Regions from separate parts of the Marinobacter nauticus ATCC 49840 genome, predicted to be linked through region 3. Evidence: predicted binding sites of a transcription regulator. Region 3 holds the regulator's gene; each other region holds the start of a gene.
What was found. The regulator FliA, encoded in region 3, starts transcription of late flagellar genes. The targets are predictions, from matches to a motif close to CTAAAGTTTNNNNNNNNNNNGCCGNTAA.
Positions count from the first base shown of each region.

Region 1: the regulator FliA is predicted to act here: its motif matches at 6,431-6,458, upstream of MARHY_RS11960 (flagellin N-terminal helical domain-containing protein).
Region 2: the regulator FliA is predicted to act here: its motif matches at 6,437-6,464, upstream of MARHY_RS01445 (methyl-accepting chemotaxis protein).
Region 4: the regulator FliA is predicted to act here: its motif matches at 5,282-5,309, upstream of MARHY_RS11665 (methyl-accepting chemotaxis protein).

Region 1 covers NC_017067.1:2,557,865-2,565,387, forward strand. Annotated here, with positions in the region: gene MARHY_RS11935 (AraC family transcriptional regulator) at 1-288, opposite strand, end outside; gene MARHY_RS11940 (argininosuccinate synthase) at 379-1,590, opposite strand; gene fliS (flagellar export chaperone FliS) at 1,724-2,128, opposite strand; gene fliD (flagellar filament capping protein FliD) at 2,162-4,135, opposite strand; gene MARHY_RS11955 (flagellar protein FlaG) at 4,352-4,786, opposite strand; gene MARHY_RS11960 (flagellin N-terminal helical domain-containing protein) at 4,858-6,345, opposite strand; gene MARHY_RS11965 (glycosyltransferase) at 6,496-7,523, opposite strand, start outside.
Region 2 covers NC_017067.1:327,840-335,362, reverse strand. Annotated here, with positions in the region: gene MARHY_RS01470 (extracellular solute-binding protein) at 1-553, opposite strand, end outside; gene potC (spermidine/putrescine ABC transporter permease PotC) at 550-1,320, opposite strand; gene potB (spermidine/putrescine ABC transporter permease PotB) at 1,317-2,174, opposite strand; gene potA (spermidine/putrescine ABC transporter ATP-binding protein PotA) at 2,167-3,288, opposite strand; gene MARHY_RS01450 (TRAP transporter substrate-binding protein) at 3,420-4,490, opposite strand; gene MARHY_RS01445 (methyl-accepting chemotaxis protein) at 4,603-6,279, opposite strand; gene MARHY_RS01440 (CHAD domain-containing protein) at 6,512-7,523, shown strand, end outside.
Region 3 covers NC_017067.1:1,375,095-1,382,617, reverse strand. Annotated here, with positions in the region: gene MARHY_RS06360 (chemotaxis protein CheA) at 1-1,343, opposite strand, end outside; gene MARHY_RS06355 (protein phosphatase CheZ) at 1,362-2,147, opposite strand; gene cheY (chemotaxis response regulator CheY) at 2,169-2,552, opposite strand; gene MARHY_RS06345 (RNA polymerase sigma factor FliA) at 2,713-3,456, opposite strand; gene MARHY_RS06340 (MinD/ParA family protein) at 3,489-4,301, opposite strand; gene flhF (flagellar biosynthesis GTPase FlhF) at 4,374-5,687, opposite strand; gene flhA (flagellar biosynthesis protein FlhA) at 5,743-7,523, opposite strand, start outside.
Region 4 covers NC_017067.1:2,500,625-2,508,147, reverse strand. Annotated here, with positions in the region: gene MARHY_RS11700 (FecR domain-containing protein) at 1-279, opposite strand, end outside; gene MARHY_RS11695 (response regulator transcription factor) at 272-1,000, opposite strand; gene MARHY_RS11690 (DNA topoisomerase III) at 1,113-3,281, opposite strand; gene MARHY_RS11685 (BolA family protein) at 3,428-3,784, shown strand; gene MARHY_RS11680 (L-threonylcarbamoyladenylate synthase) at 3,781-4,404, shown strand; gene MARHY_RS11675 (hypothetical protein) at 4,430-5,086, opposite strand; gene MARHY_RS11665 (methyl-accepting chemotaxis protein) at 5,351-6,967, shown strand; gene MARHY_RS11660 (MBL fold metallo-hydrolase) at 6,990-7,523, opposite strand, start outside.

The DNA of each region.
Region 1 (7,523 bases), 1.2 Mb from region 3:
TTCCCCCAACGTGGCGCAGCTCATGGTGATGTAACCCAGTACACTGTAGGAACCGGGTTGCACATAGTCGCCGGTCTCCAATCCCAATACCGGGTTACCGGTATGTTCGGCCAGCAAGTGAATAAATGCCTGGAGCTGTTCGCCGTCGATTCGGCCCTCATCGGAATCCAGGATCTCCGGCTTCAAACCCGCCTTTTCAAACAGCGGATCAACCGCGATACCTTTGGCATCGGCGTAGCGAACATACTGCCGCAAAGCGGCGACGGAAGCTGTGCCCAACGCATTCATGGTGATGACTTTCGTTGTTGGAATTGTTTGAAAAGTATAAACAAAAACGCCCGGTTATGAACCGGGCGTTTTCAGGGCATCAACAAACCATCAAAGCTTGCGGCCTTTGCCAGCGGCAATCCGCAGGCGCAGCGCGTTCAGCTTGATAAAGCCTTCCGCATCTTTCTGATCGTAAGCACCCTGGTCTTCTTCAAAGGTGGCGATCTTCTCATCGAACAGAGAATCGTCAGACTTACGGCCGACCACGTCTACATTGCCCTTGTACAGCTTCAGGCGAACGGTGCCGTTCACGTAGTTCTGGGTCTGGTCGATCAGCGCCTGAAGAGCCTCACGCTCCGGGGACCACCAGTAACCGTTGTAGATCACCTCAGCATAGCGCGGCATCAGGCTGTCCTTCAGGTGTGCCACTTCACGGTCCAGAGTAATGGACTCGATGGCGCGGTGGGCGCGCAGCATGATGGTACCACCCGGAGTTTCGTAACAGCCTCGGGACTTCATGCCCACGTAGCGGTTCTCGACGATGTCCAGGCGGCCAATACCATTTTCACCGGCCAGCTTGTTCAGGGTTTCCAGCACCACGTGGGGCTTCATTTCCTGACCATCAACGGCAACGATGTCGCCTTTCCTGTAGGTGAGCTCCACGTAAGTGGGCTTGTCCGGCGCGGCTTCCGGAGATACGCTCCAACGCCACATGTCTTCCTCGGCTTCCGCCCAGGGGTCTTCCAGGTTGATGCCTTCGTAGGAGATGTGCAGCAGGTTGGCGTCCATGGAATACGGGCTCTTGCCCTTCTTCATTTCCACGGGGATGTTGCGCTCTTCACAATACTTGAGCAGCTTTTCGCGGGAGTTCAGATCCCACTCACGCCAGGGAGCGATCACCTTCACGCCCGGCTTCAGGGCATAGGCGCCAAGCTCAAAACGAACCTGGTCGTTACCTTTACCGGTAGCACCGTGAGAGATGGCGTCTGCACCCGTCTCGTTGGCAATGTCGATCAGGCGCTTGGCAATCAGCGGGCGGGCGATAGAGGTACCCAGCAGGTACTCGCCTTCGTAGATGGTATTGGCGCGGAACATCGGGAACACGTAATCGCGCACAAACTCCTCGCGCAGGTCCTCGATGTAGATTTCCTTAACGCCCAGCGCTTCGGCTTTCGCACGCGCCGGCTCCACTTCCTCGCCCTGGCCAATGTCGGCGGTAAAGGTTACCACCTCACAGTTATAGGTATCCTGCAACCACCGAACGATGACGGAAGTATCCAGGCCACCGGAATAGGCCAGCACCACCTTTTTAATATCAGACATGCCCTTGCTCCAGACTGAACAGAATGGATGTGTTGAAAAGAAGGGCAACATTGTACGGGATGGCGGGGGGAATGGCTATAAAGCCCCTACCCTGCCAAAGGATAGGGGCGCCATGGACGGCAAAAGTACTGGTTTAGCCAGCGGCCTGGGAGTGCTGGGTTACCACTTCTTCGCGGATGCCATCCCAACCTTCTTTGATTGAACGCAAGAGCTCAGCGACCTCATCCAGTTTGGCGGGATCGTTTTTCACATTCGCCTCGAACAGAGTCCGCTCCATATAGTCGTACAGACCTTCCAGACGCTCTGCAAGATCGCCACCCTTCTCGAAATCAAGGAAGCTGCGCAAGCCGCCGATGATTTCAATGGCCTTGCTGATGAGCCGGCCTTTACCCTCAATGTCATTGGCCTGCATCCGGGCCTTGGCCATATTGATCCTTTCCAGGGCACCGCTGTATAGCAGTTGGATCAGCTTGTGAGGGTCAGCGTCAGTGATGCTGGTTTGAGCGTTTACCCGCTGATATGCCTGTAAACCGTTCATAATAAACCTCTTCGTTACCGGGACTTGCCCCGCTTATCGATTACTGTTGTTCTGCGGAGCCAGTGCCGCAAGCTGCTGTGTCAGGTAATCGCCTGTACTGTTGAGCTGGGAGATCAGGGAATCCGCCGCCGTGAACTGGCTGACCAGCCGCTCACGGTAGGAGGCAATCCTGTCTTCCAGCCGGATCCGTTCCTCCTGAATCCGCTCAAGATCACGGCTCAGGCTATCCGTTTTTGCGTCGAGAATGCCGTCGGCACCCACAATGTCGGTGACAAGATTAACGGCCTGTTCACCAATACCTTCGATGAAATTTACCCGCCCGAGATCGCCGTCCTTATAGCCGGCAACCTGAAGCTGCATGCCTTTGGCACCGCCCGCGCCAGTGACGGTCAGTACCCGGCCATCACCGGTCGCCTCCTGGCCATTGACCGTACCGGCAACGTCTTTGCCTAAGGTTCCGGTTTTGGCGGAAAGCCCGAGCGCCGCACCATTTTCCACGGACAGGATGCTGACATTTGAATTACTGCCGAATGCTCCAGAGGTAAACTGGAGTACGCCATTGCTGTCGAGCCCTACCCGCACAGATTGCCCGGCTGCATTCAAGGCCGAGTTGCTGTCGATCTGGCTCTGGATTTCAGCCACCAGATCGGCCGCACTTGCGTAGGTTTGCTGGCTGAGCTGAATGGTAAAGTTGGTGGAACCGTCGACGGTGAACTCGATCTCGTCATTGGTACCGTCAATCACCACACCGTCGGCCAATGCCGAATCACCCAGCACGCCACCCTGAGTGGCAGCCTGGGTGATATTGATCGCGTAGTTTCCACGGGTTGTGCCGCTGCCAGAGCCAAGGAACTCAACGTCTGCGCTTGAGGTACGGCCCTGCTCGGCGAACAGCGCAGTCACGTCGTCCGGGTTCTTTTTCAGCTGCTCTTCAAACTTGGCACGATCAAAGCTCAAACCGCCGGTTTCATAGTCTGTGGTAATGCCGACATCAGCCAGGGTCCGAATACTGGCATTCTCAAGCCCTGGCACCACGCGGCCCAGAACATTGCGCAACTGCGCCTGGATTGAGCGGATGGTGGTATCACCCGAAAGAATACCGCCTTGCCCCGTCTCGGCATTAAAGCCGGACAACCCTTTGATGGTTGTCTGGAGGGCATTGAACTTTTCAACAAACGCTCCGACACGATCTGCTACCGCACCGAAATCCTGCTCGACTTTGATGGTGGAGGTCACACCTTCTGCTTTTGCCTCAAAACTCAGGCCATCAATAACATCCGTGAAGGAGTTGGTCGAACGGGTAATCTCAATACCGTTGATCTCGACCCTCGCGTCTTTGGCAGCGATGGTCTCCTGCATGTTCTGAGTGGTGTCGTTAAACACAAACTGGGACAGACCGGCAGCGTCGTCATTGCTACCATCATCATCGGTAACCGAAACGGAAATGGCATTTGCCTCGCCGGTTTCTTCGGAAGACAATACCAGCCTGAAGCCGCTACCTGTGTCGATAACGCCAGCCGATACGCCAATGCCCGCTTCGTTGATTTCGTCCGCCAGCCCCTGCAAGGTGTTGTTAGAACCATCGATGGTGAGCGTCGCCGATTTATCACCGGAAGAAATGGTGAACGATCCGGTACCGACCGACGTAGAGTCACGGTCAGCAAACGTAGAAGACGCCAGGGACTGCGACTGCGCAAGGCTCAACACATTGACGTTGTAGGTGCCACGGCTGGCCTTGGTGCTGTCTACCGTAACCGACACATCCTCATTTGAAGACGTTGCCGAAAAGGCTTTCAGATTGTCGGGCGCGCTCAGCTGACGCATCGGCAGCCGAAGCTCCGTGATAGCACTCTTCAAGGTGCCATAGGCAGAAATGAGCAACTCTGCCTTCTGGGTTCGGGTGTCGAGCCGATTCTCTTTAGGCGCACGCTCAGCTTCAACGAGCTGATCAACCAGATCAGAGTTCAGAACTCCCGAGCCGATACCTAATGCTGAAATATTTGCCATAACCATGCCTCCTCAAGGGGGCGCTTCGCTTACTTAGTCCTTTATCGGCTGCCAGCGGCAAAACTTTGCCTATATTTCGGCTAACCACTACACCAATTTGTAACACCCTGTAACGGACAGTCTAGCACCGTATAAAGCAGAACACCGCCGGACCCTGTCAGGGTGCGGCGGTGCTGAAATACCGTTGTCTGGCATCCGCGTAAAAGCGGCAAGCTTTCACACTTTGATGTTAAACAACGTCAGCGGTTCATCCTGCTGCAATTTTTCTGCCAACCTCATTGCCACTTCGTCCGGGATCTGACGGATGACTTCCTGGGTGCTCTGATCAACCACTTTAACAATGGTCTGCCCCATCTCGTTATCCACCTCAAACTGAAGATCCCGCTGCACATTCTGCACGAAATCATTCAATTGGCTCACCGCATCATTCAATTCATCCCGCTGCGCTTCCGAACGAGCCTGAAGCTTCTCGGCTCTGGATGTCTCAGTCGCGGCCTGCGGGCTCTGAATGGCTGAGCCACTCGAACCTGAAGCAGCAAGGTCAGGGGCTTTTCCGCCCTCGGCCTGAGATGACGACAGTGCCTTCCCCGGAGCCTGGGCGTTGGAACGCACCAGCTTGAGATCCGGGTTATTCAGGTTAACGTCATTCATAGCTTTACCTCGCTATTCCTCTAACGGCGTAAAGCCGGAACCCGAAGGTTCCGGCCGTTACCGCCAAGCCCTTACTGCAGCAGAGACAGAACCTGCTGAGGACGGGCGTTCGCCTGAGCCAGGACGGAGATACCGGCCTGCTGCAGCACCTGGGCCTTGGACAGCTTGGCTGTCTCAGCCGCGAAGTCCGCGTCCAGAATCCGGCTCTGAGCGGCGCTCAGGTTGGTGCTGGTGGACTCCAGGTTGGAGATGGTGCTTTCGAAGCGGCTCTGGATCGCACCAAACTTCGCACGCTGGGAGTTGATGGTGTTCAGTGCCGCGTCTACGGTCTTCAGGGCCTGGGTCGCGCTCTCGAAAGAGGAGATGTCCAGATCAGACACCTTGCGCAACTCAGAACCAGTATCCGCGAAGGCATTAGAGCTTGTGACATCGACCGCGAAGGAGCGATCAGAATCCAGCTGCAGATAGCCACTGGTTGCCACATCTTCAGCGGTGGTGTCCGCAGTCAGGGTTGCCGCAGCACCGGCATCCTGGAGCGCACCCTCGTCATCGCGGTACTGCTTGGTAATAGTCACGTTACCGGCGTTCTGCACCCCAGTATCGCCAACCACGATATCCGCACCCGTTTCGTTGGTCAGGACGATGGAAGCACCATCCTCGGCAACTTCTGCGGTGATACCGGTCTTGGAAGACTGGTCATTGATCGCCGCTACCGCAGCAGACAGAGAATCCTGGCCGCTGGTTGCGTCAATGGTGAAGGACACAGACTGAGCTTCGCTGTTGTCCGCAGTCAGATTCAGGGTATAGCTACCAGAAGCTGCAAAGGCCAGATCCACTTCGGTACGGGCCGTGGCGGTTACGCCAGTGTCTGCAGTCTTGGAGTTGATATCAGCAGCGATATCCTTGGATGTCGCGTTGGCCGCAACGCTGATGGTTTCTGAACCCAGGTAGCCGTTGATGGCCACAGAACCGGAAGACACACCATTCACCGCGCCACCACCAGAAGCGGCTGTGCCAGCTGCTGCACCGCTCGCGATCACCTGGTTGTTACCGTACTTGTCGGTACGCAGGTTGGAAGTAGAGGCAGAAATAGTTTCGTTGGCGTTGGCACCAACCTGGAACTGGGCGGAGCCGAAAGTACCGTCGAAGAGCTTCTGGCCGTTGAAGTTGGTAGTTGTTGCAATACGATCCAACTCAGAAACCAACTGGTTTACTTCGTCCTGCAGAGCCTGACGATCAGAGGAAGAGTTGGAAGCGTTAGCAGACTGAACCGCCAGCTCACGAACACGCTGCAGGATGTTGCCTGCCTCGCCCAAGGCACCTTCAGCGGTCTGCGCCAGAGAGATACCGTCGTTGGCGTTACGGGTTGCCTGGTTCAGACCACGGATCTGAGCTTCGAAGCGGTTGGAAATCGCCAGACCAGCCGCGTCGTCTTTGGCAGAGTTAATGCGCAGACCTGAGGACAAACGCTCCAGAGCCTGATTGGACTGGTTCTGGGATTTGTTCAGCTGGTTCTGAGCGGACAATGAAGCAACGTTAGTGTTAATACCGAGAGCCATAATGCTTCTCCTTCGACTGATGTCGTTTTCTCTTGAAACGGTCTGGCGCCCGATTCAAGTTTGGAGCGCCGCCCTGTTATTCCACTTAACGGCACGCTCAGACTCTCCTTTAGAAAAAATTTCGCTTCTTTTGTAAAAAAATGTAAGACATCAGAATTTAGTCCAGGCATTCAGCCAGAGCTTCAGATTGTCGCCTGACAGCATCCACTTTTCACGCACACTCTGCTTGAGCTTGTCACCCGCCCGGGCGGTCGCTTTCATATCCGAAAGATGCATTCGAATAGCATCGACCCAATCCTTGAAGCGGTTCTTTACGAGCGTGACCGGCAATCCGTGTGCCCGATACGGTTCGACATCGCTGCACACCACAGGATAACCACAGGCCCCGTACTCCAGCAGTCTCAGGTTACTCTTGCAACGATTGAACAGGTTGTCTTCCAGTGGCGCTATAGCCAGGTCCAGATTCAAACTGGCCAGCTTTCGCGGATACCGCGAAATCTCGATCCCCTCATGAACCTCTGCGACAAATGGACGAAGCTTGTCCGGGCACATGCCAAAGAACACCCACTCGACCTCATCAGCCAGTTCCTGCACAACCGCTTCAACCAGTTCGAGGTCACCGGTATGCCCCATACCGCCTGCCCAGCCCACCCTGGGCTTTTCGGACTGGCGCCTCAGGCTTTCCAGGTCTCCCCACCACGCCATTGGCAAACGGTTTTCAACCACCTGGATATCCGGGTGCAATCCGGAAAATGCCTCTGCCAGCGGGTAAGTTGAAACAACAAACCGATCCACATGCTTCAAGGAACGACGCAAGGACTTCAATATATCCTTTGGCATGTTTTCCCGGTACGCACTTTTGATCGGCAAATTCGGTAAATAGTCGTCGAGCTCGAAGACTGTCGGCTTCTTCAGTATCCGACGGGCTGATTGCATGTGCTCCACAGCCTGATCGGTGATCTGTCGCTGATACACCAGGACATCGGGATCCAACCGGGCCATTTCAGCAATGTTAAGCCAGTCAAAGTCCGCCATGCCGCCCGCGACGGCTTCTTCTTTCATGGCCAGTAACGGCTGCATGATCCGGTAGTGACCACAGCCCCAGGGATCCGCAGGGTGAGCAAGAATGGTGGAGAGTCCAAGGGCCTTCTGGGGCTGCCAGTTCAGCTCCACACGAT
Region 2 (7,523 bases), 1.0 Mb from region 3:
CAGTACTGTTACCGGAATAACCCAGTACCCGCAGGCCCACATGGAAGACTTCACGCATGTCGTTGGTCAGCATGACCCGGCCTTCGAAACGCTCATCCCACAGATCGGCCCAGGCGGTAACCTCGCCTTCCACATCCGCGGTATCCACGGCCAGGCCGGTGGTGCCCCACAGGTAGGGCACGCTGTACTGGTTTTCCGGATCGATATCCAGGTTCACCAGTTCCGGATCCAGGTTGTCGAAACCTTCAATCTTGCTGCGATCGATGGGCATTAGCAGGTCTTCCTGCCGCATCTTGCTCACGTAGTAGGTGGAGGGCACGGCCAGGTCGTAGGCGGCGCTCTCATCCAGCAGTTTCAGCCGGGCATACATGGCTTCGTTGCTGTCGTAGGTGGTGTAGACCACCTGGATACCGGTTTCCTCAGTAAAGCGATCCAGAACTTCCTGGGGCATGTACTCAGACCAGTTGTACAGGTTCAGAACCTTGGGCTCCTCAGAACCACTGCAGCCAGTCAGGCCCACCGCCAGCAGGCCGGCCAGTGCCAGTTTCTTCATCGTTTGCTCCTTAACAGTATCCATTGAGACAAGATCAACATGACCAGTGAGAATACCAGTAGCAGGGTGCCAAGGGCATTCACTTCGGGCTTCAGGCCCACCCGCACCATGGAATAGATGCGCAACGGCAGAATTTCATAACTCGGGCCACTGACAAACGTACTGACCACCACGTCGTCCAGTGACAGTGTAAACCCCAGCAGCCAGCCCGCCAGCAGGGCCGGCATGATCACCGGAATCAGGACCGTGCGGGTCATGGTGAAATCGTTGGCGCCCAGATCCCGGGCCGCCTCCGGCAGGCGTTCGTCAAACCCGCTGAGCCGAGCCATCACGGTGATGACAACAAACGGCAGGCAGAAGGTAACGTGAGCCAGCAACAGGGATACATACCCCAGCTGCAGCCCCACCAGCAGAAACAGCGCCAGCAGCGAAATCGCCAGGACAATTTCCGGCGACATCATCACCACAAACAGCATGCCATTGAGCACTTTCTTGCCCCGGAACCGGTATCGGTGCAGTGCCAGTGCGGTGAGCGCGCCGATCAACGTGGACACAGTGGCCGCGGAGAGCGCCAGCCAAAGGGAATTCCACATGGCCTGCACCATGGCCCGGTTGTTCAACAGGGCTTCGTACCAGCGCAGGCTCAGGCCACCCCATTCGTAACCGGTGCGGGAATCGTTGAAGGAGAATACCACCAGTACCACGATAGGCACGTAAAGCAGCAGATACACCAGCGTCAGGTAGGTGCGGGGCAGCCAGCGATTCATACACCGTCCTCCCCGATCCGCCGTTTACTCAGGCGGTGGGCGAACATCAGGAACGCCATGGCCAGGGTCAGCAGGATGCTGGCAGCGGCACCAAAGGGCCAGTTGCGGGCATCCAGAAACTGGTTCTTGATGACGTTACCCACCAGCAGGTTGCGGGAACCGCCCAGAATATCAGGCACAAAGAACAACCCCATGGCCGGCAACAGCACCAGCATGATGCCCGCCAGCACCCCCGGCAGGGTCAGCGGCACGATCACATGGATAAACGTGGACAGGCGCCCCGCGCCCAGATCGTGCGACGCCCTCAGGTAGTCCTCCCGCAGGTCTTCAAACACCGAGTAGAGCGGCAGGATCATGAACGGCAACAACAGATACACCAGCCCGATAATCACGGCTCCTTCGGTATACAGCAGCTGCATGGGCTCCTCGATCACCCCGAGCGACATCAGCGCGTTGTTGAGCAGGCCATTGGTGGCCAGGATCAACTTCAGGGCGTAGGTTCGCACCAGGGAATTGGTCCAGAACGGCACGATAAGCAGGAAGATCAGCAGCACCTGATTGCGTTTGCCGACCTTGGACAACGCCCACGCAAACGGGTAGCCGATCAGCAGACACACCAGCGTCGTCATGGCCGCCATATACAGGGAGTGCAGGAACACTTCCAGGTACAGCGGATCGAGCAGTTGCCGATAGGCATCCAGGGTCAGCGGCAGCGAAATGAAGGAGCCCGGGTCCCGGGTCATTACACTGGCACCGACCACCAGCAGGTTGGGGGTCAGCACCAGAAACAGCAACCAGCCCCAGACCAGCACCAGCACCGCCGTACGGAACGGCTGCTGTGTCAGGCTACGCATCGGTGCCTTCTTCCTCTGGCAGAGCTTCCGGCTCTGTGGGTAACAGCCATTCCCAGCCATCAACCCAGCTCACTTTGACCGGCTCGCCAAGGCGATAGTCGAAGGTAGGGTCGTCTTCGTCGAAGAATTCCGACGCCAGCACCTCGGTGCCATCCTCAAGATGAATCACCGAATCCAGGGTACTGCCCTTGTAGTTACGCTCTACAATCTTGCCAGCCACACCATCCTCATCGTCCGGCGCCAGTACCCGGATATCCTCGGGGCGCAACAGCACATGCAGAGACTGGCCACCGGAGACCGGGAAATCCGGCTTGCGGAAGGTACGTTTCAGGCCGAACACATCCACGGTGATCGTGTCGTCGCCGTTGGCTTTGTCCACCCGGCCCGGAAAGAAGTTGGTTTCACCGACAAAGCGGGCAGTAAACAGATTAGCCGGTCGCTCGTAGACTTCCCGCGGCGTCCCCAGTTGCTGGATCAGGCCATCTTTCAGCACCACCACCCGGTCAGACATGGACAGGGCTTCTTCCTGATCGTGAGTGACAAACACAAAGGTGATGCCCAGCTCCCGTTGCAGGCGCTTGAGCTCAACCTGCATGGTGCGGCGCAATTTATAATCCAACGCCGACAACGGCTCATCCAGCAACAGTACCTTCGGGCGCTTGACCACCGCACGGGCAATGGCCACCCGTTGCTGCTGACCGCCGGACAACTGATGCGGCTTGCGCCGGGCGAAATCCTCAAGCTGGACCATGGCCAGGGCATCCTCGACCCGCTCCCGGATTTCCTGCTTCGGCCGCTTCTCCATTTTCAGGCCATAGGCCACGTTGTCGAAGACCGACATATGAGGAAACAGGGCGTAGTTCTGGAATACCGTGTTCAGCGGACGGTGTTCCGGCGGGGTGTGAGTCAGGTCCTGATCGCCCAGCGCGATGGTGCCGTCATCCGGATGCTCGAAACCCGCCATCATCCGCAACAAGGTGGTCTTGCCGCAACCGGAGGGGCCCAGGAGGGTAATGAACTCGCCGTCAAAAATGTCCAGATCCAGTGAATCCAGCACTTTTTTGCCGTCGAACTGTTTGGTGAGATTGCTCAGAGATAGCAGTGTCTGTTTCATCGGCCCTGCCCAAAGTTTGAGCGGCGTATTTTTCCAGAAACAGACGCAAACAAAAAGGGGCGTGCGGATATTCCCTGACCACGCCCCTCCTGTTTTCCAGCCTTATCAGGCCCGATTGTCACGCAGCGGCTTTACTGCTCCGCGACACTGTTCAGATACGCCTTGTCCGAAATATTGGTCCAGGGGCGCACCTGCTTAAGGTATTCACGCTGTGAGGTGATGATTTCGTTCGCCAGTTCGTCTTTCTCGGCAAATTCATCCAACAGGCGATTAGTGGTTTCTCGCAGGGCAGTAATAACTTCCGGTGGAAACACCTTGTGGGTCACATCCGGGTATTCCTGCTTCATCTTCTCCCAGGCCACACCGCTTTCGTGGGTGCTCTGGATATACATGTCATACGCTGCGGTACGCATGGAGACCCGCAGGATGGCCTGCAGATCAGCCGGCAGCTTGTCCCAGGTTTTCTTGTTGATCAGGAACTGCACTTCGGCATTGGGCTCCTGCCAGCCGGAGTAGTAATACTTGGCAATCTGATGAAAGCCCATCTGCAGATCCAGCGCCGGGCCAACCCATTCAACGGCATCGATGGTGTTGCGCTCAAGCGCGGTATACAGCTCGCCCGGCGGCAGGTTGGTGACCGCCACGCCCACTTCCGACATAACCTCGCCGGCAAAGCCGGGGGTGCGCATTTTCAGGCCTTTCAGGTCCTCCAGAGACTTGATCTCTTTCCGGAACCAGCCACCCATCTGATTGGCCGTGTTGCCACCCGGGAAGGACAGCAGCCCGAAGGGTTCATATACCTTCTGCATCAGCTCCATGCCGTCGTCGTGGTAGAACCAGGCATACATCTCCGGCGCAATCATGCCGAAGGGTATGGTGGTGAAATACATGGCGTTGGGAATGGTGCCCTTGTAGTAATAAGAGGCGGTGTGGCCCATGTCGTACTGGCCGTTACGGACCAGATCGAAAATACCGAAAGGGGCCTTGTGCTTGTTGGAGGAATCAATCCGGATCTTCAGGCGGCCGCCGGACATTTCCTCGGCCATGGCCGCCATGTTGCGGGGCGCATCCCCCAGCAGGCCAGAATTGGGACCCCAGGTTTCCGCGAGACGCAGGGTATAGGTTTCTTCAGAGACCGCGAAAGGACTGGCCAGCAGGCCAAGAGTGCTGACCGCCGCCAGCAGGGTTTTACGCAGGGACATAGTGTTGGCTTCCATTGTTATCGATTTTTGATTCAAACATGCCGGAATGAACCATCATAACGACGAAAGCCGACCGCGCCAATGTGGCGGGCCGGCTTTCTTATGAGGGTAATCAGACCTTGAACTGGCCAACCAGCTCGCGCAGATTCTCCCCCAGCCGGGCCAGTTCGTGGCTGGCCTCATTAGTCTGGGTCACGCCGGTGTCACTGCGCTGGGCCGCGTCGACAATCCGCACCACGTTCTGATTGATCTCTTCTGCCACCTGGCTCTGCTGTTCAGCGGCCGTCGCAATCTGAGTCACCTGATCGTGAATCTGGGTCACTGACGTCACGATGGTGTTCAGTGCACTGGTGGCATGATTGATCCGTTCAACCGTCGCCTCCGAGCTCTTGCGGGAGTTGTTCATACGCTCCACCGAAGCCTTGGACTCCGCCACAAAGCCATCAATCATTTCCCGGATCTGGTCAGCCGATTCGGCAGACCTCTTCGCCAACTGACGCACTTCGTCGGCAACCACCGAGAAGCCGCGACCATGCTCGCCGGCCCGGGCTGCCTCAATGGCAGCGTTCAGGGCCAGCAGGTTGGTCTGTTCGGTAACCGCGTGAATCACATCCAGCACCTGCTGGATATCGTTCGACTTATCGGCCAGGGCATTGATGCTGCGTGCGGTGTCTTCCATTTCCTGGGACAGCTGATTGACCGCGCCCTGGGCACTGTTGATGGTCTCACCACCCTCTTTGGCCGTGCGGTCCGCATCGGAAGCTGCGCCTTCCACCTCATTAGCATTGCCGGAAATCTGCTGAATCGTTGCCGCCATTTCGTTGATGGCTGAAGCAATCTGGTCGGTTTCCGAACCCTGCTCCTGAACCGACTGGCGGGTTTCATTCGCCACCCGGCTGAGTTCTTCAGCAGCCGAAGCCACCTGGTCGGTGGTTGAGCCGACCTCACGGATGGTGTCCTGAATCTTGATGACAAAATGGTTGAAGCGGCGGCCCAGAACGGCCAGCTCATCTTTACCATCTTCCGGCAGGCGCTGGCGCAGGTCGCCCTCACCGTCGGCAATCTCCCGCATCATGTCGCTGACCTTGTTCAGCGGCGCAGTCACGGTGCGGCCAATGACCAACCCGATTACCAACGAAATCACCACCACCACAATGGTCAGCAGTAAAATGAAGCCCATAGCAGACGTCATGGTTGCATCGATTTCTTGCCGGGCAGCGGCCACCGCTCTCTGAACATCGGTTACATACACGCCGGAACCTATCATCCAGTCCCAGCCCGGAATGATGGTGGAGTAGGAGACTTTCGGTTCCACCTGGCCGGTAGCAGGGTTCGCCCACTCATAAGGCATGAAGCCATCATCACCTGTCGCATCGAACAACCCGCGAACCAGCTTTTGGGTGTTCGGATTGGTAGTCGGCCCTTCCTTGGAGGGATCCGGTGCATAGGCGAGATTGAACAGGCTGCGATCATAGGCGAAGACATAGTTGTTCTGACCGAACTTGATTGACCGCAACCGCTCTCGCGCCTCTTCCTGCGCCTCCTGCTCCGTAAAACCTGGAGTGGACTTGGCCTCAAGCACCACGGATTTCGCGGTTTCAACCAGGTTTTTCAAACCTTCCTTGCGCGCTTCCAACAGTTCCTGCTCGAGGCGTTCCAACTCTGCCTCTCCATTGGCCCGGATCTGGTTCGCCGTAATCCATGCAATTGTTCCAGCCGTAATCAGTACAGGCACCAACACTCCAATCAGAAGCCGTGTTCTGATGGTCAGGTTGCTCATGAAGGTCATGGTCTTCGCTCCGGGGTCATTTCTTGTAATCCTTTGATTATGCACAAACGCAGCCCGCACTCCGTTGCAGTTTGTTAAATGCTGTATACCAAACGCAGGTCCGGAACAGGTTTTTGTGTAAACAAGCCCGTCATATCAGGGTCATACGTCTAAATACGTATCGGCCGTCATGTAAACGACTTGAGGCTGTGTCAGACTAAGGTCTGAATATTCAGCTCATGAGCAAGCATGCATGAAACGGCTTTTTCTTATCCGCCACGCCAAATCGAGCTGGAACGACGACAACCTCTGCGATCAGGAACGCCCGCTGAATGACAGAGGCCAAAGCCAGCTTGCGCCGCTCGCGCGGGCACTGAGATGCCTGGGCGCGCTGTCTGGCGCCATTTATGCAAGTCCCGCTGTGCGAGCCCAGCAAACGCTGGCAGGCGCACTCAGCGTCGACGCCCAGCCGGCCCAAGTCGTCACCGAAAACGAGCTTTACACCTTCGACTTCCGGCGTCTATTACGCTGGCTGCAGAATCTGGATAACAACCAGAACCGCATTACCCTTATTGGCCACAACCCGGCATTACTCGAACTGGCCGCCTTTCTGGCGCCTCAGGCTCCGTTCGAATTGCCAACCGCCAGTATCCTTGAGATCCGGCTGCCGGTAAGGCACTGGAAGAAAGTGGACAAAAACAAGGGTGCACTGGAAACCTTCCTGACGCCTCGTGATTTCAGTTACAACGAATTCCTGCGCAAGAACCGAAAAGCCAGTCCCGGCGCCACTGAACTGGACCAGAACACACTCCCGGAGGTTTTGCAGCAGCTGACCAATCAGTTGGAACTGCTGACCCCGGGGGTCATTCTGGGGCTGGATGACGAATTTCTGCACCAGTACCGCATTGCCCTTCGCCGCAGCCGGGCCATTGCCGAACCCCTGGCCGAGATTACCGGCGATCGCCAACTACAGGAGCATATCCGAGAACTGAAGCGACATGCCCGGGCCACCAGCGCCCTGCGGGATCTGCACGTATTTCTTCAGGATATCCCCGAGCTGTGCCACGACAACCCACAACTCTGCACCACGCTGACCGACTGGGCGCGGCTCAGGGCATCTAAAGCACAGCGCAAACTGGCCAAACGCCTTGGCCAGAAACGCTACCAGCAAAGCCTGTCGCGCTGGCAAGACTACATTGAGTCCAAATCTTTTCATAAGCTGGCTGCAAACCTGCGGAAAAAAGACATCCAGGCCGCGACAAACC
Region 3 (7,523 bases):
TCGACACCATGATCCACGGAATTTCTCACCAGGTGCACTAGGGGATCGGCCAGAGCTTCAACCAGGTTTTTATCCAGGTCGGTTTCCTCACCGTGCATGACCAGATTCACTTCTTTCTTCAGACTGCGGGCCAGGTCGCGCACCACTCTGGGGAAACGGCCGAAAACTTTCTTGATCGGCTGCATCCGTGTTTGCATGACGGCAGCCTGCAGATCCGTGGTCACCACATCGAGATTGGCCACTGCCTTGTGCATGTGTTCGTCTTCGCTTTCGGAACCCAGACGCTGCAGGCGGTTACGCACCAGCACCAGTTCGCCCACCATGTTCATGATGTCGTCCAGGCGCTTGGTATCAACCCGAACCGTGGTTTCGCCCGCTGGTGCGGCCTCACGGGCAGGTGCAGGCGCAGGGGCCGGCTTGGCAGCGGCCTTGCTCTCGGCTTTGGCTTCCGCTTTCTTTGGTTCCTGGGCTGGTTCGGCCTTGCTTGATGGAGCCGGCGCAGGCTTGGGCTCACCTGCGGCAGCCCCCGCGCTTGGGCCTGCACCCTTGCCATGCAGTTCGTCCAGCAGGTTCTCGAATTCGTCGTCGGAAATCAGATCGGCGTCACCGGATGATTTCTCCGAGCCACCGCTGGTGTCGATATCTGCCTTGGGCGCTTCATCTTCCGCAGGTGCGCCGGCAAACTGGCCCTTGCCGTGGAGTTGATCCAGCAGGGCCTCAAATTCATCGTCGGTAATCTCATCACTGTCTGAGCCGCCGGCGGATTCTGCCGGGGTGCTCACCTGCTCGTTGCCGACCGGTTTCTGGCCATCGGATTTTTCATCCGCCAACGCGTCCAGCAGCTGCTCGAACTCTTCGTCAGTGATATCGCCCTGATCCCCTTGCTGCCCGACATCCGCAGACGACGGCTCCTGTGCCGGGGTTGGTGCTTCCACCGCCGGTGCATCCTCGGACTCGGGTTTGGCGAGTGCATCCAGAGCTTCAATCAGTTCGTCCGGCGCGGGCGTCGGTTCTTCCCGGTTGCGGACTTCTTCGAACATGGCATTAACGTTGTCCAGCGCCTCCAGCACCACGTCCATCAGGTCCGGTGTTACCTTGCGCTTGTGATTCCGGAGAATATCAAACACGTTCTCCGCAGAGTGGCAGCAATTAACCAATGCCTCCAGCTGAAGGAAGCCTGCGCCCCCTTTCACGGTATGGAAGCCACGGAAAATGGCGTTCAGCAGATCGCTGTCATCGGGATGCTGCTCCAGATCCACCAGCTGCTCCGACAACTTTTCGAGTATCTCGCCGGCTTCTACCAGGAAGTCCTGCAGGATCTCTTCATCAGCATCTAACGCCATGCGTCACCCTCTTTATTATCAGAATCCGAGACTGGACAGCAGATCGTCCACATCGTCCTGTCCCGAAACTACATCTTCCCGCTCATCGGCCTTGATCTGGGGCCCTACCCCTTTTTCGGCCGATTCTTCTTTTTCTTCAATCTGATGCACTGTGCCGGTCAGTTGATCAACGTGGCTGGCCATCACCACCAGACCAAGAAGGTTGTCTTCCACCTCTTTCACCAACGCGGTGACCTTCTGGATAACCTGACCGGTAAGATCCTGAAAATCCTGAGCCAGAAGGATTTCCGACAGGTTCTGGTACAGACTGTCGGAGTCTGTCGTCAGGCCAGCGAAGAACTTGTCGATGCGACCGTAAAGCTCCCGAAACTCCGCAGGCTCCATTTCACGACGGCGCAGACGCTGCCACTCATCCCGCAGGGAAACCGCTTCATCCCGCATGGCGTGAGCCACCGGCATGCTTTCCTCAACCAGATCCATGGTGCGGTTCGCCGCCTGGCTGGTCATCTGAACCACATAGGCCAGACGGTCAGAAGCGTCGCTCATCTTCGACAGCACTTCTTTCTGCTCGGCATTACGCGGGTCTATCTGGAAGTTCCGGATTGCCTCATGGAGGCTGCGGGTCAGTCGCCCCACTTCCCGATACAGACTCTGATCGCGAACCTCGCTCAGTTCATTGATCAGGGTCATCGCCTTGGCATAATTCCCGGCGTTTACATTCTCGGCCAGGTCGGAGGCCTGCTTTTGAAGCTTCTCCGCCACCTCCGGATCAAGGCCCTGATGGTTCTGTTTGGTATCACTCATGGCGAGCCATCCGACCTCTGGTTACTGGATTCGTTCGAAGATTTTCTCGATCTTTTCCTTCAGCACGGCTGCCGTGAAAGGCTTGACCACATACCCGTTCACCCCGGCCTGAGCCGCCGCCACGATCTGGTCCCGCTTGGCCTCCGCCGTTACCATCAGAACCGGCAGGTTCTTCAGATTTTCATCAGCACGGACAGCCTTCAGAAGGTCAAAGCCCGACATGCCGGGCATGTTCCAGTCAGTCACCAGGAAGTCATACTTGCCGCTTCGGAGCATGGGCAACGCGGTGTTGCCATCGTCCGCTTCATCCGTATTGGTGAAGCCGAGATCTCGCAGCAGGTTTTTGATGATGCGTCGCATTGTGGAGAAGTCATCCACAATGAGAATTTTCATGTTCTTGTCCAATGGGACCTCCAGTCAGTAACACCCGGAATTCATTCAGCCTTTTGGAAGTCTAGCAGGCTGCTACCTTAAGCGCTTATTGTGTGGTGTTTGCGCACGTTGTAAAGCATCGTTTACCAAAAGCTACACAGCTTGCTGAAAGCGAAACACAGCACCTGGCCGATCAGTCGTTGTCACCATCCCGCCACTCGGCCAGCCGGCTGCGAAGTCTCAACGCCGCCTGGCTGTGAATCTGGCTTACCCGGCTCTCACTGACCCCAAGCACCGCACCGATTTCCTTGAGGTTGAGCTCCTCCTGGTAATACAGGCTCAATACCAGTTTTTCACGCTCAGGCAACTGCTCAATGGCGTCTGCTAGACTGCGCTGGAAAGCGCCTGAAGCAATACCGTCCAGCGGATTATCACTCGCTTCTGCTTCTTCTATCGGCAGCTCGCCGGATTCATTGAGCTCATCAAGACTAAAAAGTCTACCGCTGTTCGCGTCGGCAAGTGAGGCATGATACTCGTCCAGACCAATGCCAAGCTCTTCAGCTACTTCGGCATCCTGGGCCTCGCGCCCGGTACGATCTTCCACTTGTTTGATAGCACTGGCGATTCGCCGGGCGTTGCGATGCACTGAGCGGGGCACCCAGTCGCCCTTGCGGATCTCATCCACCATGGCACCGCGGATGCGAATCCCTGCGTAGGTTTCAAAGGTGGCACCTTTGCCGGAAGAATAGCGCTGCGCGGCCTCCAGCAGGCCAATCATACCGGCCTGCATAAGGTCTTCCAGCTGCACTGATGGCGGCAGCCGGGCCATGAGATGAAGGGCGATTTTCTTGACCAGCGGCGCATGCTCTTCAATCAGGGCTGAAGGGCTCCTGGCGCCGGCCTGATGGTAAATTCCCAGATGTTTCGCCAATGTCATGTATCCGGTTTTCTTGTAGGACTGGATTCAGATCAGACTTCGACGAGCCGCTCCACGAAGAATTCGAGATGCCCCCTGGGAGAGGACGGCAAAGGCCAGCTATCCACTTTTTCGGCCAGAGCCCGGATAGCCAGCGAGGCTTTCGCCCTCGGATAGGCATCCAATACCGCTTTCTGTCTTTGGACGGCTTTCTTGACGGCCTCGTCGTAAGGCACGATACCTACATATTGTAGTGCCACATCCAGAAAACGCTCGGTGACCCGGGTCAGTTTTTCAAACAGATGGCGGCCTTCCTGCTCATTGCGGACCTGGTTTGCCAGGATACGGAAGCGGTTCGTGCCATAATCCCGGTTCATCAGCTTGATCAGCGCGTAGGCATCGGTAATGGAGGTAGGTTCGTCGCAGACCACCAGCAGAAGTTCCTGCGATGCCCTGAGGAAGCTGACCACCGATTCAGAAATACCTGCGGCGGTATCCACAATCAGAACGTCAATCTGATCGCCCAGCTCACTGAAAGCGTTGATCAGGCCGGCATGTTCCATGGCGCTGAGCTGGGTCATACGCTGGGTGCCGGAGGAAGCCGGTACAATCTTGATACCACCAGGACCATTCACCAGCACGTCTTTGAGATCACAATCGCCGCTGAGTACGTCTTGCAGATTTCGATTAGCGGTAATGCCGAGCAACACATCGATGTTGGCGAGCCCGAGATCCGCGTCCAGCAAGACAACCCGGCGCCCCTTCTGGGCCAGGGCGATACCGAGATTGACCGAAACATTGCTCTTGCCGACACCGCCCTTGCCGCCGGAAACCGCAATCACCTGAACCGGATGTGGTCTGCTCATACTGTTATCAGTCTCTTACTACGTTCTTGTACGGGCACGCGTGCCGGTGTTTTATTCTGTCGCCAACGAGGCTCAGGCACCTTCGGCGACTGCCTGTGCGCTCTGCACAGCCTTAAGCCGTTCTACGCCCAGGCGCACCAACGGAATGGCCTCCGCCCTCTGGAGATCTTCCGGTATCTTCTGGCCATCGGTGTACCAAGCCACCGGTAAGCTGGTCTCCATAACGAACCCGAGCGCTTCGCCCAGGGTCAGGGCCTCATCAATCTTGGTCATGATGCAGCCTGCAAGGTTTGCCATCTTATAGCAATGCCACACGGATTTCATGATACGTGGCTGACTGGTGGCGGAGACCACCAGATGTGTACGGATATTGTGATCGCTGCGAGCCAACTCCGCCAGTTGTTCCTGGTAACCGCGGTCGGCACTGGTCAGGCCGGCAGTGTCAATCAGCACCAGGTGTCGATCCGATAATTCATCAAGAATGTCATCCAGGGAATGGCTCTCATCCACCACACGCACGGGCACATTCAGGATGCGGCCGAACACGAACAGCTGCTCATGAGCGGCCACACGGTAGCGGTCGGTGGTGACCAGGGCCAACGAATCCGGACCATGCTCCAGCACGTATCGAGCCGCCAGCTTGCCAATGGTGGTGGTTTTGCCAGACCCGGTTGGCCCGACCAGGGCATAGATACCGCCGGCATCAAGCCAGTCTTCGCGACCGGTACGAACGCCGGTCGCCAGCATTTTCAGTGACTGCTTCCAGCCGTCCTCCAGACGCCCGGCCCGGTGCCGACGGGACAGAGAGCCGGCCAGCTCCGCGCCCAAACCGAACTCCTGCAGGCGCTCGGCCAATCGTTGCTGAACTGCGCTGTTGCCGGTCGGCGTGGCAGTTGCAGCCTTACCACTGACCAGATCACGCAGAGAGCTGATTTCGGCACGCATACTGGCCAGTTCATCGGCATAGCCACCGGCGCCGGATTCGCTACCCGCAAACGGCTTTGCCAGCGCTTCATCACTGGGACGTGACGCCGGAAAATCGGCAGTCTCGAAAGACAAGGACGACGCCACGCCACCTGAGGCGCCACTTCCTGCGCGCTTTTCCCGAACCTCACGAATGCGACTGCGGGACCGGTTCAGCTCCTCTTCCAGCCGACGATGCTGCTCGGCCTGCATCTCTGCCAGCCGGGAGCCGTTGGTGGCTTCAACCGCCCTATCGCCAAGACGCTGACGCGCCATGTTTTCGTCGTAGTCGAGTGCCGTCACGATCTCAACACCACCATCAACCCGGCGGTTAGACAGAATAACGGCATCCGGCCCCATTTCGTGGCTTACCTGCTTCAGGGCCTCAGCCATGGACTGCGCAAAAAACCGTTTTACTTTCATGCTGTTTCATCCTCCCACCGGCAAGCACTCTGGCTCCCCGCGATGCTCCGTCGGTTTATTGACCCACAGAAGCGACTATCGTGATCTGTTTGTTATCCGGGATTTCCTGGTAAGAGAGCACATGCAAACGCTCTACCCCGTAGCTGGCAAACTTCGCCAGTACTGGCCGCAAGGGCCCAGAAACCAGCAGGATGGCGGGCTTGCCGAGCATTTCCTGGCGCTGCACGCTGTCCTGAAGGGATCGTTGCAGCTTTTCCACCATGTTGGGCTCAAGCACCAGACCAATGTCATCCTGACCGCCGGATTGTTGACTCTGCTGAACAGACTTCAGCAATAACTGTTCCAGGTCTGGATCCAACGTGATAACAGGGATTTCGGCGTCGTTGCCACAAATACTCTGAACAATCATCCGGCGCAGCGCCTGGCGGGCTACCGTGGTCAGTACTTTCGGGTCCTGACTCTTTGGATGCACGTTCACGATGGCCTCGGCAATGGAGCGCATATCCCGCACCGGCACTTCTTCTTTCAACAGGTTCTGCAAAACTTTCAACAGGATGCTGATGGAAATCGTGGTCGGCACCAGTTCCTCCGCCAGCTTGGGCGAAATCTTCTCCAACTGGTCCAGCCACTTCTGGGCTTCTTCGTGGCCAATCAGTTCATGAGCGTGTTTCTGCAGGATCTGATTCAGATGTGTCGCCACCACGGTACTCGCATCCACCACGGTGTAACCCAGGGTCTGGGCCTGATCCTTCCTGTCGGACTCAATCCAGATGGCGTCCAGGCCGAAGGCGGGGTCCTTGCCGGCAATGCCTTCAACTTTGCCAAACACCTGCCCCGGATCAATGGCCAGCTCCCGCTCCGGATGGATCTCGGCCTCGGCAATGGTCACGCCCATCAGGGTAATCCGGTAGACGTTCGGCATAAGATCCAGGTTGTCGCGAATGTGCACCGAGGGCATGAGGAAGCCCAGATCCTGCGAAAGCTTCTTACGAACCCCCTTGATCCGACTGAGCAATTGTCCACCCTGGGATTTGTCTACCAACGGAATCAGGCGGTAGCCTACCTCCAGCCCGACAATGTCCACCGTGGCCACGTCATCCCATCCGAGCTCGCGGGTTTCTCCCGGCGCCGGCAGTGCCTGCCCCTCGCCACCCGGACGATCCGGAGAGATTTCCGCACCCTGCCGGGCCGCACCACCAGCCATGCCGCCACGGCCAACAAAACCACCTTCATCCTCAACCGTTTGCTGCTGTTTCTTCCAGATAAACCAGGCTGCGCCAGCGGCCAGCAAACCAAGGCCGAGAAACGCGATGTGGGGCATCCCCGGAATCAGGCCAAGCAGAATCAGGATACCGGCCGCAATGCCCAACGCTTTGGGAGCGCTGAACATCTGCTGAATGATCTGGCCACCCATGTCCTGGCTGGAGGTGACCCGGGTAACCATGATGGCGGCAGACGTGGAGAGCAACAGCGAGGGAATCTGGGCAACCAGACCATCACCGATGGTCAGTAACGCATAGCGCTCCATTGCCAGACCAAAATCCAACCCGTGCTGCATCATGCCGATAGCCACACCACCAACGATGTTGATCGCCAGGATCAGCAAGCCTGCAACGGCATCGCCTTTCACAAACTTCGAGGCGCCGTCCATAGAACCGTAAAAGTCCGCTTCCTGAGCGATTTCCGAACGGCGTGACTTCGCCTCGTCCTGATTGATCAGCCCGGCGTTCAGATCGGCGTCAATCGCCATCTGCTTGCCCGGCATGGCATCCAGAGTGAAGCGGGCACTGACCTCAGACACCCGGCCGGCACCTTTGGTGACAACCAGGAAGTTGA
Region 4 (7,523 bases), 1.1 Mb from region 3:
GGTATCCCCGGCGCCGAGTTTGGCGTTGCTGGCCAGGCCATTATGCTCCAGCAGTCGTTGCTGTGTGGTCTGCTGGGAAAGCAGCGTCTGGGTTATGCTCGCAACCGTATCACCCTGGCGTAAGGTATAAACCCACTCCGGGGCATTGTCCCGTTGTTGGCTGCCGGATACCGCAGAACCCCGTGCGATTGACAGCTCCGCGACAGTGGTCGCTGGTACCATGAACGCCAGTGCAAGGAAGGCCAGGGTTTTCAGGTGCTTGCTCAGAGCGTCAGGCATTTGCAGTGTCATCGTTCCGAATTTCGTTTGCGTCACCGGGCTTGATGGCTTCGAGCCGATAGCCTCGCTGGTAGATGGTCTTGATGCGAAATCCGTTTTCAGGGTTGAGCCCGAGCCTTCTGCGAAGGCGGCTCATATGCGTATCCACCGTGCGGGTATTGATGTCCCTGGTCAATCCCCACACCCGCTCCAGCAGCATTTCGCGGGTGAGCAGGCGGCCCTGGTTCTGGAACAGGAACAGGGTCAGGTCGAAGTCCTTGTCGGTGAGCGTTAGTGGCTCCCCGTGCAGGAGAATTATGCGTTGGTTGGTGTTGATCTCGAAGGGCCCGTAGACCAGAACCTCCTTTTCGATTTCCGGGTTGCTGCGGCGGGCCAGTGCATTGATGCGTGCGACCAGTTCAGCCGCTCGTGCCGGTTTGGCGATATAGTCGTCGGCGCCGGCATCCAGGGCACGAACGATGTCGGTTTCACTGTCACGCTGGGTCAGGAAAACGGCCGGCACAGGCCAGTTCAGCTGTGCCCGGATGTTTTCCAGTACCTCAATTCCGGTCATGTCCGGGATCTGCCAGTCCAGAATGATCAGATCATAACTGCGGTGCAAAACGGCACCGAGAAACGATTGGCCGGTCGGAAAGCTGTCACAGTGATGTCCTTTCTCTGAAAGGATGGACTGGATGTGCTGCGCCTGTTCGTGTTCGTCTTCCAGCAGAGCAATGCGCATTAAGCCTGGCCCTCGATCGTGTTGCCTGGTTTATATACCGTAGCGCAGAGCCCTTGGTCAGACCCTGCAGTGTCGGGGATTATCCCAAAAAATGAGTTCCCGTTCAGTATCGTTATGTAGAATTCCGTAAGTCCACCGCTGGCCGGCCGTTGTGATCATCAACTGTTTGTCGGCAGCCGGGGAAATTGCTGCAGCCCCAGAACCAGCCTTTTTTGCTTTTGCGCCGCACCAGGGGCGAGAAACAGTGGGGGCAGGGTACCGGTTTCTGGCTGGTTCCGTCCTCGGGTTGATGGTCCTCCAGGGGGCGGGTGCCCTTGCAGGCGGGGTACCGGGTGCACGCAAAAAAAGCGCCGAACTTGCCCTCCCGTTCAACCATCGGCGCCCGGCATTTCGGGCAGTGAATGGCGGTGCCTGGTGTCTCTGTATTCGCCAAACCCGCAGCGGGCGCTTGCGCCATGAATCCGCGGATTTCATCTTTGAGGGATTCCAGAAACGCTCTTGGGTCCTCTTCGCCCCGGCGAACGCCCTCGAGAGTGGCCTCCCAGACAGCGGTGCGATCTGGCGTACGAATCGATTCCGGTAGCGCCGCGATCAGGGATTTCCCCTTGTCGGTGGCGCGGATAAAGCGTTTTTCCCGGAACAGGTAATCGCGGCGGAACAGCGTATCGATAATGGCTGCGCGAGTCGCTTCGGTGCCAAGGCCATCGGTTTCCCGCAGCGTTTTTCTCAGCTCGTTGTCGGCGACAAAACGGGCGATATTGGTCATGGCCGATAGCAGCGTGGCATCGGTGAAGTGTTGTGGCGGCTGGGTTTTGCGCTCGTTAGTCTGGGGGTCAGTGCAAAGGACCGGCTCGTTTTTTTCCAGTCTTGGCAACGGAGCTTTTTCTGGCTCTTGCCCGGGTTCCCGCTTGCGGATTTCCAGCGTTTTCCAGCCTGGCTCGATCACGGCTGTCTCGGTGGCGCGAAAGCGATAGTCCTGAATCGCGACCGTCAGCCGGCCTTCCCGATGCACGGCGTCAGGTGCAAACTGCATCAGATAGAATCGACTGATCAGATCGTAGATTTTCTGTTCGGCCGAAGACAGCTTGCCGTTTGGTGCGGGCCGCACTGTGGGAATGATTGCGTGGTGGGCATCCACTTTTTGGTCATTCCAGGCGGCAGAGCGGCGTTCTGTACCGGTTTTCTCGCAGAATCCGGACAAATCCGGGGCGACACGGGCGATGGCACGAATCACCGCCTCCCGTTGGCTGAAATGCTCCTCTGGCAGGTAGCGGCTGTCTGACCTTGGGTAGGTAATCAGTTGATGGCGTTCGTACAGGTTTTGGGCGGTGTCGAGCACGTCTTTCGCGCCCATCCGGTATAGTCGTCCAGCCTCTATCTGGAGTGCAGACAACGACAGAGGTAACGGCGGCGGCTCCGGGCGATCGCGAAACCGGGCTTCATCAATTCTGCCGGGTCGACCGCTGATGGCGGCGACAATCTGCTCGGCTACCGACTTGTCCAGCAGCCGGTTTTCTTCATCCAGATGATCCTGAAATTCGTCACCGGGTAACCAGCGAGCAATGAACGGTCGCTGGTCGGCCTCCGGCTCGCTGGCCTGGAAGGTGGCTTCGACCCGGTACCAGGGCTTGGGCTGGAAGTGCTCGATGGTGTTGTCTCGATCCACCACCAGCCCCAACACCGGAGTTTGCACCCGACCCACGGAGAAGACGCCCTGTTCGCCCCGGGTTTGATAGCTGAGGGTATAAAACCGGGTGAGATTGATGCCATAGAGCCAGTCGGCCCGCTGTCTCGCCAGCGCAGAATGGGAGAGTGGGCGGAACTCCCGGTTGTCTCGGGGGTTCTGTATGGCGCGGGCTACCGCCTTGGGGGTAAGGTCGTTGATCAGTATCCGTTTTACCGGTGCCTTGGTGCCGAGATAGCGCAGGACTTCGTCGACCAGTAGTTGGCCTTCACGGTCGGGATCGCCGGCGTGGGTAATCAGGTCGGCCTTGCGAACCAGGGCTTCAAGAACTTTGAATTGCAGGCGCACGCTGTCCTTGGGCACCAGTTGCCAGGGTTCCGGGAACATGGGCAGGTCTTCAATGCGCCATTTTTTCCAGGCCGGGTTATAGCGCGCAGGCTCGGCGGGCTCCAGCAGGTGGCCTATACACCAGCTTACCGTGGCAGCATCTGGTCCTTTACCGCAGCGTATCCAGCCCTGGCCTTTCTCGTGGGGGCCGGGCAGTGCGGCGGCAATGGCCCTGGCCAGACTTGGCTTTTCGGCGATGTACAGGTGCATGGGTATCTGGGGATTGGTTGCTGGCAGGGGAATGTGTCGCTTTGAGGCTTTTGTGTCAAGGGCTTCGGGGTTCCGCGGCGTACTGTAGTAGACTGTTTACACAGCAGGTCGGGACATTGATGCTTAAAGTCCGAAGTAGGTGTTTTATGAAAGTACAGGAAAGCATAGAGGAAAAGCTGGTCGCGGGCTTTAACGCCAGCGTGATTTCTGTGGAGAACGAAAGCCATATGCATTCGGTGCCACCCAACTCTGAAACCCATTTCAAGGTAACGCTGGTGTCAGCGGATTTTGAAGGGCAGATGAAGGTGCGGCGCCACCAGGCAATTTACAAGGTTCTGGCGGATGAACTGGCGGGGCCGGTGCATGCTCTGGCATTGCATCTGTATACGCCGGAAGAGTGGACGGCCAGTGGTCAGGCGTCTCCGGTTTCGCCCAACTGTATGGGCGGGTCGAAAGGTGATGCAGCAATGGACAAGAAGCTTCAACAAGGAGCTAATGGATGAGCCAGTTTTTTCAGATTCACCCGGAAACACCGCAAAAGCGTCTGATCAAGCAGGCGGTGGAGATTTTGCGCAAGGGTGGGGTGATTGTCTATCCCACAGATTCAGGCTACGCACTGGGCTGTCACCTTGGTGACAAGCAGGCGGCAGACCGTATCAAGCGAATTCGGCGCCTGGACGACAAGCACAACTTCACCCTGGTGTGTCGTGACCTGTCAGACATCGGGGTTTATGCCAAGGTGGACAATACCCAGTATCGGTTACTGAAGAATTTCACGCCGGGCCCGTACACCTTTATTCTGGACGCGACCAGCGAGGTGCCTCGCCGGTTGCTGCATCCCAAACGGCGGTCTATCGGCATCCGGGTTCCGGACAACGAGATTGTTCGGGAATTGCTGGGTGAGCTGGGTGAGCCGATTATGAGCAGCACCCTGATTCTGCCGGGTGAAACCGAACCTTTGACCGATCCTTACGATATTCGCGAGACCCTTGGGCATGAGCTTGATCTGATTATTGATGGCGGTTTCTGCGGTATGGAGGCTACCACGGTGGTCAACTTTACCGGTGATGTGCCTGAAGTTACGCGGGTGGGCAAGGGTGATCCGGCCCCGTTTCAGGTTTGATCTGATTAGCAGTTACCCCCGGGCTTCAGGCCCGGGTATTCAGGCTGAAGGCGTAGCGTTGCTGCGCTGTGATACCCGTCTCGGCGGGTGTGGCGGTGCGGCGAAGGCTGTCATAACGGTGGATGACATCTTGCAGTCCATTGAACTGCTGGTTTTCGCTGAGCAGTGAATCCAGCAGGGAATTGTTCACGCCATAAGCCTGATTGAGCTTGAGCGCATTATCCATAAAGTGCAGGGTGGGTTCGGTCACGCTCAAGCGGCTTAACGCCTCACCAAATCCCCGGTTGTTGTTGAGATCCTGTTGTATCCTCTCCCGCACCTGGTCGGGAATTTTGCCGTCCAGCTGAATGCTGCCTTGCTCGGTTTTGCTCACGCTCAGCGCCGTTGCCGGGTGTACGTTGTATTCGGCAAGTTTGTGCCGCAAGGTTTCACGAACGTAGGACAGGTCCTGGGCAACCGTCTGCTTGTACTGGGTCAGTGGCAATTGCCGGGTTTTCTGACTGGCCGAGTTGCGCTCCTGCCACTGTGACGGCGTGAAGCGGTCGTCGGTGCTGCTCTGGGGCTCGCCTGTGGCGGCGCCTTCATTGCTTTTACCGGCGGGTACGTCAGTGCGCGGCGCACGGTTGTCCATGGCTTGCTGAAAGCGCGTGCTGGCCTGTAACAGTGATGTCAGCAATGACATGGTTGCCTCCCCTGAACGGAAAATCTCTGCCGGATATCACGGAATTAGTCCGTGATGCATCAGGCTTTGCAGGTTTCGGGCCAATCTGCCTTGCCTTCTGGTTTGAGTGTGCCGGGACGAATGTAAAACATTGCAAGGAATGACATAGCGGGCGCGTCCGGATGATCTGCGTCATAAAAAAATTGATGCATATCTATAAAGTTATGCGCCAATTCGCCGTCATTACTCTTGGATGTCCAGATCATCTTCCGTTGTCGGGGTCACATGAAAAAACAATACTCAATCCGTTTCCTGTTATTGGCAGCACTGGCTGCGGCTTTCACCGTCATTCTCGTGTTTACGGTTGTTTACAGCGCGCAGTCCCAGCGAGCCCACCTCGAAGAGTACAGTCACAAATACGTGGATGGTCTGGCAAAGTCCTTTTTCGATGGCCTGAACACCATGATGGTGACGGGCACCATTAATAACCGTGATGTTCTGCGCGAGAAGGTGATGGCTCCCGAGGACGTACTGGATGTTCGGGTGATCCGCAGCGATCAGCTGAATGCCATGTACGGTGCTGGGAATGCTGCCGAACAACGCCGTGAGCCGCTGGACATGAAAGCGCTGGATGGTGAACGGGTAGAGCACTATTCGGAGAACGACGCGGGTCGTGTCTACACGTTGATCGAGCCGGTTATTGCCAGCGAAAACTATCAGGGCGTGAACTGCCTCGGCTGTCACCAGGCCCAGGAAGGGGACGTGCTTGGCGCTATTCGGGTCGACTATTCTTTGGCGGAGAGCGACGCGCGCCTGCAGCAGCAGTTGATGGTGAGTGGCGGTATCCAGATTCTGATCTTTGTGGTTATTTTCATACTGACTACCGTAGTGTTGGGGCGCCTGGTGTTTTCCCGCTTACGTCGGCTACACGACCGAATGGATGAAATCTCCCGCAATTCGGATCTCTCCATAGAGCTGGAGGTAACCCGAAACGATGAGATTGGTTCGGTCTCTCGTGCGTTCAATCGGATGGTCGCCAAGATCCGCGCCAGCATGCATACGGTGATGGACAACGCAGAACAGGTTGAAGCGGCGGCCCGCACCATCGCCGGTAAGGCAGAGACCACCGAGCAGGAAGTGCTGGCCCAGAAAGACAATACCGACCAGGTGGCCAGTGCCACCACCGAGATGGCCGCTTCCGCGGTGCAGGTTCGAGAGAACGCGGTGACTACCGCACGGAAATCGGCCGATACCACCAAATCGGCAGAAACCGGAGAGCATCTGGCTAGAAATGCGGTTCAGGGTATTGAATCTCTGAACGCGGAAGTCCAGAACGGTGCGCAGCGTATTGAGCAGTTGGATCAGCGGACAACGGAAATGGCCTCACGGCTGGAGCTGATTTCAGAGATTGCCGACCAGACGAACCTGTTGGCCCTGAACGCGGCCATTGAAGCGGCCAGAGCTGGTGAGCAGGGCCGGGGATTTGCCGTGGTCGCAGACGAAGTACGGGCGCTTGCCTCGCGCACTCAGGCGTCCACTGAGGAGATTCGCCAAACCATTGAGGGGCTGAAAAAAGAGGTGGTGGATTGTGTCGGTACCATGCGCCATGCCTCGGAACTTGCCCAGCATCAGGTGGATTCAATTCTGAAAGTGGAAACCGAGCTGCAAACCATTGCTGCAGCGGTGCGTGAAATCACGGGGCTGAATGAGGAAATGGAGAGTGCGGCTAACGAGCAGAGCGAAGTGTCGGACTCCATCAATCAGAACGTGATTGAAATCAGCCGCTCTGCCGAGCAGACCTCCAGCGATGCCCAAGAGACCGCGCGAATTGCAGGGGATCTGCTGGCCATGGCGGAAACCCTGCGCAAAACCATCGAGCAGTTCCGCCTGTCCCAGAGCTGAAATGGGCGATATACCGGGGCACTCAGCCCCGGTGATCAGACACAAACGGATTGGTGGCGCGTTCCTGGCCAAACGTAGACATGGGGCCGTGGCCACAGATAAAGCTAACGTCATCCCCGAGCGGGAACAGCTTTTCCCGGATAGAGTGAATCAGGGTGTTGTAATCGCCTTTCGGGAAATCCGTGCGGCCAATGGAACCATTGAACAGCACGTCACCCACCTGGGCCAGTTTTGAGCCTCGATGGAAAAACACCACATGGCCAGGGGTGTGGCCCGGCGTATGCAGTACTTCCAGGGTTTCATTGCCAACGGTCACCGTATCCCCGTCTTCCAGCCAGCGATTGGGCGTGAACACCTCCGGCGCCGGAAACCCGAACATCTGTGCCTGCATGGCCAGGCCCTGAATCCAGAAGTTGTCGTCCTTGTGCGGGCCTTCAATGGGCAGCCCCGCTGATTTGGCTAGCTCCGCCGTGCCGCCGGCGTGATCTATGTGGGCGTGGGTGAGAAGGATCTTTTCCAGAATCACGCCTTCGTCCTCGGCTGCCGCCAGAATGCG